One region of the Streptomyces sp. NPDC094034 genome, then DNA from elsewhere that is predicted to be linked to it. Evidence: riboswitches for the same ligand, from Rfam matches in the RefSeq annotation. Region 1 holds a riboswitch; the other holds the start of a gene.
The links. Region 1 has a riboswitch for cobalamin ahead of metE (5-methyltetrahydropteroyltriglutamate--homocysteine S-methyltransferase). Riboswitches for the same ligand answer to the same signal wherever they lie in the genome.
Positions count from the first base shown of each region.

Region 2: it holds a riboswitch for cobalamin, as region 1 does, so the genes downstream of both, ABTZ59_RS06845 (ribonucleoside-diphosphate reductase subunit alpha) here and metE (5-methyltetrahydropteroyltriglutamate--homocysteine S-methyltransferase) in region 1, are expected to answer to the same signal.

Region 1 covers NZ_JBEOUD010000015.1:69,073-74,403, reverse strand. The annotation lists gene ABTZ59_RS16165 (ArsR/SmtB family transcription factor) at 85-444, opposite strand; gene metE (5-methyltetrahydropteroyltriglutamate--homocysteine S-methyltransferase) at 555-2,894, opposite strand; cobalamin riboswitch at 3,057-3,303, opposite strand; gene metX (homoserine O-acetyltransferase MetX) at 3,382-4,539, opposite strand; gene ABTZ59_RS16150 (bifunctional o-acetylhomoserine/o-acetylserine sulfhydrylase) at 4,536-5,331, opposite strand, start outside.
Region 2 covers NZ_JBEOUD010000005.1:24,093-29,423, reverse strand. The annotation lists gene ABTZ59_RS06845 (ribonucleoside-diphosphate reductase subunit alpha) at 1-1,503, opposite strand, end outside; cobalamin riboswitch at 1,656-1,780, opposite strand; gene mctP (monocarboxylate uptake permease MctP) at 1,924-3,558, opposite strand; gene ABTZ59_RS06835 (DUF3311 domain-containing protein) at 3,555-3,812, opposite strand; gene ABTZ59_RS06830 (GntR family transcriptional regulator) at 3,996-4,760, opposite strand; gene ABTZ59_RS06825 (sugar ABC transporter substrate-binding protein) at 5,050-5,331, shown strand, end outside.

The sequences.
Region 1 (5,331 bases):
CCGACGGTCGGGTGCGTCATCCCAATCTAATGCACATGTGCGCATCCACGCACGTGTTGGGGGCGCCACCGCGGCCCGGGAGGCTCAGTCGTGCCAAGGCTCGCCGGTGACCTGGTGGTTGGCGTGGCTGATCGCCTCCACCACCAGTCGGCGGAGATGTCCGTCCGTGAGCGCGTACACGACATGACGGCCGTCCTTGCGCGACCGCACCAGCTCCGCCAGCCGCAACTTGGCCAGATGCTGACTCACCGCGGGCCGCGCCGCTCCGCACGCGGCCGCCAGCGCGGTCACATCGGACTCACCCCGGGTCAGCAGCCACACCAGATGCAGTCGGGTGGGGTCGGCGAGCAGCGAGAACACCGCCGCCGCCGCGGCCAGTTCGGAGGTGCCGGGCGTGTGTTGATGCGCATCGCTCGCTGGTGAGGATCCATGGCGTCCGGGCATGGGCCCATCGTAGGCGCGGCGCGGGAAACGCTCCCCGGCCGCCGTCGCCGCCGCGAGCCCGCGGCGCCCGCCGCCCCCTGACCGGGGAGGGCGGGGCCGCGGGCCCGGTGTCACGGTGTCGGTGAGGCCGGGGCCGGGGCCGGGAGCGTGGCCCGGACCTCCCGGGCCGCCGCGACCAGGTTCTCCAGCGCGGCACGGACCTCCGGCCAGCCACGGGTCTTCAGCCCGCAGTCCGGGTTGACCCAGAGCCGTTCGGCCGGCACCGCCCCAAGTCCCTTGCGCAGCAGGTCCACCACCTCCCCGGTGGACGGGACGCGGGGTGAGTGGATGTCGTACACACCCGGGCCGACCTCGCGCGGATAGCCCGCCTCGGCCAGTTCGTCGGCGACCCGCATATGGGAGCGCGCGGCCTCCAGACTGATCACATCGGCGTCCAGCGCGTCGATCGCGGGAAGGATGTCACCGAACTCCGCGTAGCACATATGCGTATGGATCTGGGTGTCCGCGCGGACCCCGCCGGTGGTGATGCGGAACGCCTCGGTCGCCCAGTCGAGATACGCCTGGTGATCACGGGCCCGCAGCGGCAGCGTCTCACGCAGCGCGGGCTCGTCCACCTGGATCACGCAAGCGCCCGCGCTCTCCAGATCGTCGACCTCGTCGCGCAGCGCGAGGGCGACCTGCCGCGCCGTGTCACCGAGCGGCTGGTCGTCCCGTACGAACGACCATGCCAGCATGGTGACCGGGCCGGTCAGCATGCCCTTGACCGGCCGGCCGGTGAGGGACTGGGCGTATGCCGTCCAGCGCACTGTCATCGGGGCGGGGCGGGAGATGTCCCCGGCGAGGATCGGCGGCCGGACATAGCGGGTGCCGTACGACCGCACCCAGCCGTGCCGCGTGGCGAGGTAGCCGACGAGCTGTTCGGCGAAGTACTGCACCATGTCGTTGCGTTCGGGCTCGCCGTGCACCAGGACGTCGATGCCGGTCTCCTCCTGGAACGAGATGACCTCACGGATCTCCGCCTCGATCCGCTTGTCGTACCCCGCCGCGTCGATACGGCCGGCCCGTAGATCGGCGCGGGCCGTGCGCAACTCCGTGGTCTGCGGGAACGAGCCGATGGTCGTCGTCGGCAGCAACGGCAGCCCCAGACGGTCACGTTGGGCCTCCGCACGCTTCTCGTACGGCTGGGGGCGGCGGCTGTCCGCGTCCGTGACGGCCGCGGCCCGTGCGCGAACGGCCGGGTCGTTGGTCAGCGCCGATCCCGCCCTTGAAGCCAAGTCGGCACGGTTGGCCGCCAGTTCGGCCGTGATGGCGCCGGTGCCCCGCGCCAGACCACGGGCCAGCGTGACGATCTCCTCGGTCTTCTGCTGGGCGAAGGCGAGCCAGCGGGCGATCCCCGGATCGATCTCGCGCTCGGCCGTGACGTCCAGCGGCACGTGCGACAGGGAGCAGGAGGACGTGACATCCACCTGTCCGGCGAGGCCGAGGAGCGTGCCGAGGACCGACAGGGACTTCTCGAAGTCGTTGATCCAGACGTTACGGCCGTTGACCACACCAGCGAGGAGACGCTTGCCGGGCAAGCCGCCGACCGCCGCCAGCTCATCGAGATTCGCCGCCGCGGGCCCGGTGAAGTCCAGCCCGAGCCCCTCGATGGGGGACTTGGCCAGTACGGACAGGGCCGCGCCGAGCTTGTCGAAGTACGAGGCGACCAGCAGCTTCGGCCGGTCGGTGAGGGAGCCCAGATCACGGTAGGCGCGGTTGGCGGCGTTCAGTTCGGCCAGGGAACGCTCCGCCACCAGGGCGGGCTCGTCCAACTGGACCCACTCGGCGCCCGCCGCGCGCAGATCGGCGAGCACCTCCGCGTACACGGGCAGCAGCCGGTCCAGCAGGGTCAGCGGCTCGAAGTCGGCGGCGACCCCGGGGGCCGGCTTCGCCAGCAGCAGATAGGTGACCGGACCGACCAGCACCGGACGTGCCGTCAGACCGAGCGCGAGGGCTTCCCGGAACTCGTCGGCCTGCTTGCCGGAATCGGCGGTGAAGACGGTGTCGGGCCCCAACTCCGGCACCAGGTAGTGGTAGTTGGTGTCGAACCACTTGGTCATCTCCAGCGGCGTCACCTCCCGCGTGCCGCGCGCCATCGCGAAGTACCCGTCCAGGGGGTCCGCTTCGACGGCGGCGCGGTGCCTGGCGGGGATCGCGCCGACCATGACACTGGTGTCCAGGACATGGTCGTAGTACGAGAAGTCACCGGTCGGCACCTCATGGACACCGGCGTCGGCGAGCCGGCGCCAGGTGGCGCGGCGCAGTTCGGCCGCGGTGTCCCGGAGGGCGTCGGCGGTGATCCGGCCCTTCCAGTAGCCCTCGACGGCCTTCTTGAGTTCCCGGTTCGGGCCCTGACGGGGATAGCCGTACACGGTGGCCCGGGCTGCCGCGGCTGCGGACTTCGTGGTCAAGGGACTCTCCTTCGCGAGTATGTCTCCCAAGATCCCGGCGACGGACCGCGGGCGCGAAGAGCCGAACAGATCCGGCGGGCCGGCGGCGTCGTGCCGCCACGGATACCCGCCCGATATGTACGCCGACCCGCCCTCGAGGTCACCGAGATCTCCGCGCGCACCGGTGGCGCGCGGGCAGTGGCAGGTCTTCGGACTCGCGGGCGCGTCCCGTACCCGTACGCGCGGATGAACGCGCGTACCGACAGGGACTCCTACTGGCCGTCGCTTCCCGGGTCCGGCTCGGACCCAGTGCTGATGACGGCGGTCGTTCCCACTCACCGCTGCGGGGCAGTCCCGGATTTCCACCGGGTTCCCTCTTACGACGCGCCTGCCCGGCTGGCAGGGCGAACCGACTGCACCAGCCACCTTAGGCGCTGAAGCGGATCACCGACAGCACGGTTCATATTTCGGCCATCCGATGGTCCCCGACCCGTCCGCCGACCGGGCGTCACGCCCCGGACAGCAGCTCCTCGATCAGAGCGCCCACCTGCGCGGTCTCGATCAGGAAGCCGTCGTGCCCGTACGGCGACTCGATGATCCTGAGCCGGTCGGCCCCGGGGATGGCGGCGGCCAGCTCCGCCTGCTGGGCCGGCGGATAGAGCCGGTCGGAGTCGACCCCCGCGATCAGGGCCGGCATCCGGACCCGGCGCAGGGCCGCCGCCGCGCCACCGCGGCCCCGGCCCACGTCATGGCCGTTCATCGCTTCGGTGAGGGTCACATAACTGCCCGCGTCGAACCGTCGCACCAGCTTCGCGGCGTGATGGTCGAGATACGACTCGACCTGGTACCGGCCGCCCTGCCAGGGATGGCCGCCCCGCTGCGGCTCCCGGCCGAACCGGGCGCCGAGCTCCGGCTCGCTGCGGTAGGTCACATGCGCGATGCGCCGGGCGATCCCCAGCCCCCGGTGCGGACCGCCGCCGGCCGGGGCGTCGTGGTAACGGCCCCCCTGCCACCCGGGGTCCGAACGGATCGCCGCGATCTGGACGGCGCCCCAGGCGATCTGCTCCGCGGAGGAGGCGGCGGGACACGCGAGGACCAGCAGCGAGCCGGTGCGCTCCGGCCGGCCGACAGCCCATTCGAGGGCGCGCATACCCCCCATGGACCCGCCGATGACCGCGGCCCAGCGCGCTATCCCCAGCGCGTCGGCGAGGGCCGCCTCGGCGGCCACCTGGTCGCGCTGGGTCAGATATGGGAACGCCGGCCCCCAGCGGCCACCGCCCGGCCGCGCCGAGGAGGGGCCGGTACTGCCCTGACAGCCGCCGAGCACATTCGGGGCGACCACGAACCAGCGAGTGGTGTCGAGCGCCCGGCCCGGACCGACCAGGGCATCCCACCACCCCCCTGTGGGATGCCCCGGCCCGGCCGGTCCCGCGACATGGCTGTCCCCCGTCAGCGCGTGCAGGACCAGCACCGCGTTCGAGCCGTCGGGAGCGAGCCGCCCCCATGTCTCGTACGCGAGCCGGACTCCGGGCAGCGCCCCGCCCGCCTCCAGCGGGAGCGGACCGTCGAGCGTCACCCAGGAGCGGCGGCCGGCCGGATCCCCCTCCTGCCAGCCACCGGTGACCGGCGGGAGGGGGAGCGTGGCCGAGTCGGCGGACGTGTTCAGGACGACGCCTTCGCGGCGCGGAACCCCGCCTCCAGATCGGCCTTGAGATCGGCCACGTTCTCCAGCCCCACCGAGAGCCGCACCAGCCCCGGAGCCGTGCCCGTCGCCGCCAGCTCCTCCTCGCCGAGCTGACTGTGGGTGGTCGACGCCGGATGGATGATGAGACTGCGCACATCACCGATATTGGCGAGATGGCTGAAGAGTTCGACCCCGTCCACGAACCGCTTGCCCGCCTCGACCCCGTCACGCAGTTCGAACGCGAGGACCGCGCCGGCGCCGTGCGGAAGGTAGCGCCGCCCGGCCTGGTACCAGCGGTTGGACGCCAGCCCCGGGTAGTGGACGGCGGAGACCTCGTCCCGCTGCTCCAGCCACTCGGCGAGCGCCAGCGCGTTGGAGGTGTGCCGCTCGACGCGCAGACTCAGCGTCTCCACGCCCTGGAGCAGCAGGAACGCCGAGTGCGGGGAGAGCGCGGGGCCGATGTCGCGCAGCAACTGCACCCTGAGCTTCACCGCGAAGGCACCCGGGCCCAGGTCAGGCCAGTAGCGCAGCCCGTGGTAACTGGCGTCCGGGGTATGGAAATCCGCGAACCGCTCGGTGTGCGCGCCGAAGTCGAACGTGCCCCCGTCGACCACCACCCCGCCGATGGTGGTGCCGTGCCCGCCGAGGAACTTCGTCGCCGAGTGCACCACGATGTCCGCGCCGTGTTCGATCGGGCGGAGCAGATAGGGCGTCGGGACGGTGTTGTCGACGATCAGCGGCAGCCCGGCGTCGTGCGCCGCGTCCGCCACCGCC
Region 2 (5,331 bases), on a different contig from region 1:
GCCTGCCTGCTCGGTCGGGTAGAAGTTGATGTCCACGACCCGGTCGAGGAAGGTCACGGCCGTGCGGACGGTCTCGTCCAGCCGCTCCCAGTCGAGGTCGCCCGAGGCCAGTACGAACGAACCGAGGTTGATGGAGCCGAGGTTGCAGACGGCGGTCTCCCCGTCGTCCGTCACCTCCAGGATCTCCGTGCAGAGATTGGACGAGTGGACGACGCGGCCGGGCTCGGCGGTCTGGTTCGCCGTGCGGTTCGAGGCGTCCTTGAAGGTCATCCAGCCGTTGCCGGTCTGGGCGAGGGTACGCATCATCCGGCCGTAGAGCTCGCGGGCCGGGATCGTCTTGCGCGCCAGTCCTGCGGCCTCCGCCTCGCGGTACCGCGCGTCGAACGCGTCGCCCCACAGGTCGACCAGTTCCGGCACGTCGACGGGGGAGAACAGGGACCAGTCGCCGTCCGACTCGACCCGGCGCATGAACTCGTCCGGGATCCAGTGCGCGAGATTCAGATTGTGCGTACGGCGCGCGTCCTCGCCGGTGTTGTCGCGCAACTCCAGGAACTCTTCCAGATCCGCGTGCCAGGTCTCCAGGTAGACGCAGGCCGCGCCCTTGCGCCGGCCGCCCTGGTTGACGGCCGCGACCGAGGAGTCGAGGGTGCGCAGGAACGGGACGATGCCGTTGGAGTGCCCGTTGGTGCCCCGGATCAGCGAACCGCGCGATCGGATACGGGAGTACGAGAGGCCGATGCCGCCCGCGTGCTTCGAGAGCCGCGCCACCTGGTGGTACCGGTCGTAGATCGAGTCCAGCTCGTCCAGCGGGGAGTCCAGCAGATAGCAGGAGGACATCTGCGGGTGGCGCGTACCGGAGTTGAAGAGGGTGGGGGAGGAGGGGAGATAGTCCAGCCGGCTCATCAGCCGGTAGAGCGCGGCGACCTCGTCGAGCGCGCGGACGCTCTGGTCCTCGGCGAGTCCGGCGGCCACGCGCAGCATGAAGTGCTGTGGGGTCTCGATGACCCGGCGGGTGATCGGATGGCGGAGCAGATAGCGGCTGTAGAGGGTCCGCAGCCCGAAGTAGCCGAAGCGGTCGTCGGCTTCCTGGTCGATGAGCGCGTCGAGGAAGCCGGCGTGCAGCGAGACGAGGCCGGCCGTACGGTCCGCGATCAGGCCCTCGCGGTGGCCGACGGCGATGGACGCGGAGAACGCCACGGCGCCCTGGCCTGCGGCCTCGTCGGCGATGGTGCGGGTCAGCAGCCTGGCCGCGAGCCGGGAGTAGGCGGGGTCCTCGGAGATGAGCCCCGCGGCCGCCTCGGTGGCGAGCTCGCGCAGCTCGGCCTCGTCCGACCGGGCGTTACGGCCGCGCAGGGCTGCGGCGGCGACTCTGCCGGGGTCGGCGTCGGGCAGATCGGCGGTCAGGTCGGTCAGGGTCCGCAGCAGTGCGGTCCCTGGTCCGTCGGCCGCCCGTGCGGCGGCCTCGGAGATGCCTGAAGCCGGATCGGCTGGCGCGATGGTCACGTGGTGCTCTCCCTCGCTCGGCTCTGGACCGTCGGGAGGGGAGCGGGCTGTTTCTCGCGGTACGGAGCGTACGGCCCGGATCCGGGCGGCACGGCGTACGGCGCCCACCGGCCCATCCACGAGGCCCGGACGTCTCGGCGTCCGATTCGGTCGAACCGGACGCACCGCCGGCAGGTGTTCGGACTCGTGGGTATGGCAAAGCACACCACATCACACCGTTGCGGGACAGTTCCGGATTCGCACCGGATTCCCCTGCGTCGACAGCGAGGTCGAGCATACATGTGGGGGCTGGCTCGGGAACCACCCCCCAGATGTTGTGTCGTGCGTCATTCCGTTCGGGCCCGCGCGGACAGCGAAAAGGCCGCCGGATCCCCGTGATTCCCGGGGATCCGGCGGCCCGTGGAGCCGGGCGGTGACCGGTCAGTGGCCTCCGGAGCCGCCCGAGGTCGCGGCCGGGAGGTCGACCTTCACGCCAGGATCGCCCGCGTCCGCCGTGTAGTCGGACGGGCTCGTCTCGTCCGTGCCCTCCGGCGCCTTGGCCGCGCGCAGGACGAAGGTGAGCGCCACCGTCACCACCAGATTGAGCACGAACGCGGTGAGGCCGATGTAGCCGATCTCACCCAGCCCGGGGATCTCCTTGGAGGAGCCGCCGAAGTGCGCCTGGGTCGGGCTGGCCACGCCGTACGCCGCGGCCGTGCCGTAGATCATGCCGACCGCCCAGCCCGCGAGCAGCGCCCAGCGGTGGAACCAGCGGGTGAACAGGCCGCCGACCAGCGCGGGCATCGTCTGGAGGATCCAGATCCCGCCGAGCAACTGGAAGTTGATCGCGACCGTCTTGTCCATGGTCAGCACGAAGACCAGCGCGCCCACCTTCACCAGCAGCGAGACCAGCTTCGAGACCTTGGTCTCCTGCTCGGGGGTCGCGTCCGGCCTGATGAAGTCCTTGTAGATATTGCGGGTGAAGAGATTCGCCGCGGCGATCGACATGATCGCGGCGGGCACCAGCGCGCCGATGCCGATGGCCGCGAAGGCCACCCCCGCGAACCAGTCGGGGAACATCGTCTCGAAGAGCTGCGGGATCGCCAGCTGTCCGTTGTCCACCTTGACCCCGGCGGCGATCGCCATGAAGCCGAGCAGCGCCAGCAGGCCCAGCATCAGTGAGTAGAGCGGCAGGATCGTGGTGTTGCGCCGGATCACCTCACGGCTGCGGCTGGAGAGCGTCGCCGTGATGGAGTGCGGATACATGAAGAGCGCGAGCGCCGAACCGAGCGCCAGCGTGGCATAGCCCCAATGCCCGGCGTCGCCCGGCGCGAGGGCGCCGCGTGGCTGGCCGGTCGCCGGGTTGGTCTGCGCGAAGGCGTCGCCCGCCTTGGCGAAGATGTCGTCGAACCCGCCCAGTTTGATGGGGATGTAGATGATCGCCACGACGATCACTATGTAGATCAGGGTGTCCTTGACGAAGGCGATCAGCGCGGGCGCCCGCAGCCCCGACGAGTAGGTGTACGCGGCGAGCACACCGAAGGCGATCAGCAGCGGCAGGTCCTTGATGAACCAGTGGGTGTTCTCGCCGCCGCCGACGCCCATCACGTCCAGCACGGCCTGGATGCCGACGAGCTGAAGCGCGATGTACGGCATGGTCGCGAGGATGCCGGTGAGGGCGACCGCCAGCGACAGCCCCTTCGACCCGAACCGGCCCCGTACGAAGTCCGAGGTGGTGACGTAGCCGTGCTTGTGCGACACCGACCAGAGGCGGGGCAGGAAGGTGAAGATCAGCGGGTAGACCAGGATCGTGTAGGGCACGGCGAAGAAGCCGGCCGCGCCCGCCGCGTAGATCGCCGCGGGTACGGCCACGAAGGTGTACGCCGTATAGAGGTCGCCGCCGAGCAGGAACCAGGTGACCCAGGTGCCGAACGACCGGCCGCCCAGGCCCCATTCGTCGAGGCTGTTCTCATTGGCGGCCTTGCGCCAGCGGGCCGCCAGGAACCCCATGACCGTGACGGCCACGAAGAAGAAGATGAAGACGGCGAGTGCTACGCCGTTCACGCCGTCCTTCACTTCGACGCACCTCCCTTGCGGGAGCGCTGGTCACGCTTCCACAGCTGGTAGGCGGTCATCGTGAGCACCGCCGAGACCGGGACCCAGAGCATCTGGTACCAGTAGAAGAAGGGGATACCGATGAACGTCGGTTCGAGCTTCGCGTAGGACCCGACCCAGAGCAGCGCCACGAAGGGCGCGACGAGACAGAGAGCGATGATCACCCGCGCGGGGGTGACTGTGGGGGGCGGATTCTCTTCCGGAACTTCGGGCACCGCGGCTCCGTTCCCTCGTTGATCGCCTGTGGTAATGAGCAGGAAATCTAAGCGAAGGCGCTGGTCAGCGTAAGCCCCTGTCCGAATGTCGTTACGTCAACGGTATGCGAACAGGGGTGCGCGGAGGGTTGTCGGCAGCGGTTGTCGGCAGCGGTGGTTGTCAGCGGTGGTCGGCAGCGGGGCTCAGTGGGCCGGGCGCCTCAGTCTGGCCACGAACTTGTAGCGGTCGCCGCGGTAGACGGACCGCACCCACTCCACCGGCTCACCGGCCGCGTCCAGCGAGTGCCGCGAGAGCATCAGCATCGGCAGCCCGACATCCGTACCGAGTAGCCCGGCCTCCCGCGGGGTGGCGAGCGAGGTCTCGATGGTCTCCTCGGCCTCCGCCAGCCGTACGTCGTACACCTCCGCCAACGCCGTATAGAGCGACGTGTACTTGACGAGCGAGCGGCGCAGCGCGGGGAAGCGCTTGGCCGAAAGGTGTGTGGTCTCGATGGCCATCGGCTCGCCGCTGGCCAGCCGCAGCCGCTCGATCCGCAGCACGCGCCCGCCGGTGGTGATGTCCAGCAGCCCGGCCAGGGTGTCGTCGGCGGTGACATACCCGATGTCCAGCAGCTGCGAGGTGGGCTCCAGGCCCTGGGCCCGCATGTCCTCGGTGTACGAGGTGAGCTGGAGCGCCTGCGAGACCTTGGGCTTGGCGACGAACGTGCCCTTGCCCTGGATGCGTTCGAGCCGGCCCTCGACCACCAGCTCCTGGAGCGCCTGGCGCACGGTGGTGCGTGAGGTGTCGAACTCGGCGGCGAGCGTGCGCTCGGGAGGCACCGGCGTACCCGGCGGCAGCGTCTCCGTCATATCGAGCAAGTGCCGCTTCAACCGGTAGTACTTGGGTACGCGTGCGGTACGGGTGGCGGGGCCGCTCTCGGTCTCCGTTCCGCCCCCGTCCGTGGCCATGGTCTGCCTTCCCGAGTCCTGTGCTGCTGCCGTCACCGGCTCCTCCGTCTGTCGCGGCTCACATGGTGGCACGGTCCGGCCACGGGTCGTCGCCCTGCCTCAGGTGTCGGTCCGATAACGGACACGACTGCCCTTCTTATACACCCTTGACACCCCTAAAGGTCTAGGCCAAGCTCCCCGTACTGGTCTAAACCATTAAAGACCAGGTCCCAGCCCCAGCAGTACTCGTCGTAAGTCTTCGCGGTCTTCGCGGTGGGCAGGGGTTGCAGGCATCCCTGAGGAGGGTGGCGTGAAGCGCAAGCTCATCGCGACGGTCGGCGTCGCGGGCATGATGGTCGGTATTGCCGCGTGTGGTTCGGATGAAGGCTCGGCGTCCAAGGATCCCAAGGACCGTAAGGAGACGCTGACCGTCTGGCTCATGTCGGACGCGCAGAGCACCTGGCCGGAGCTGGTCAAGGATGTCAACGCGCAGTTCAAGACGAAGTATCCGAATGTGACGGTCAAGGTCCAGTACCAGCAGTGGGCGGACAAGGCCAAGAAGCTCGACGCGGCGCTGGCCGGCGACAAGTAC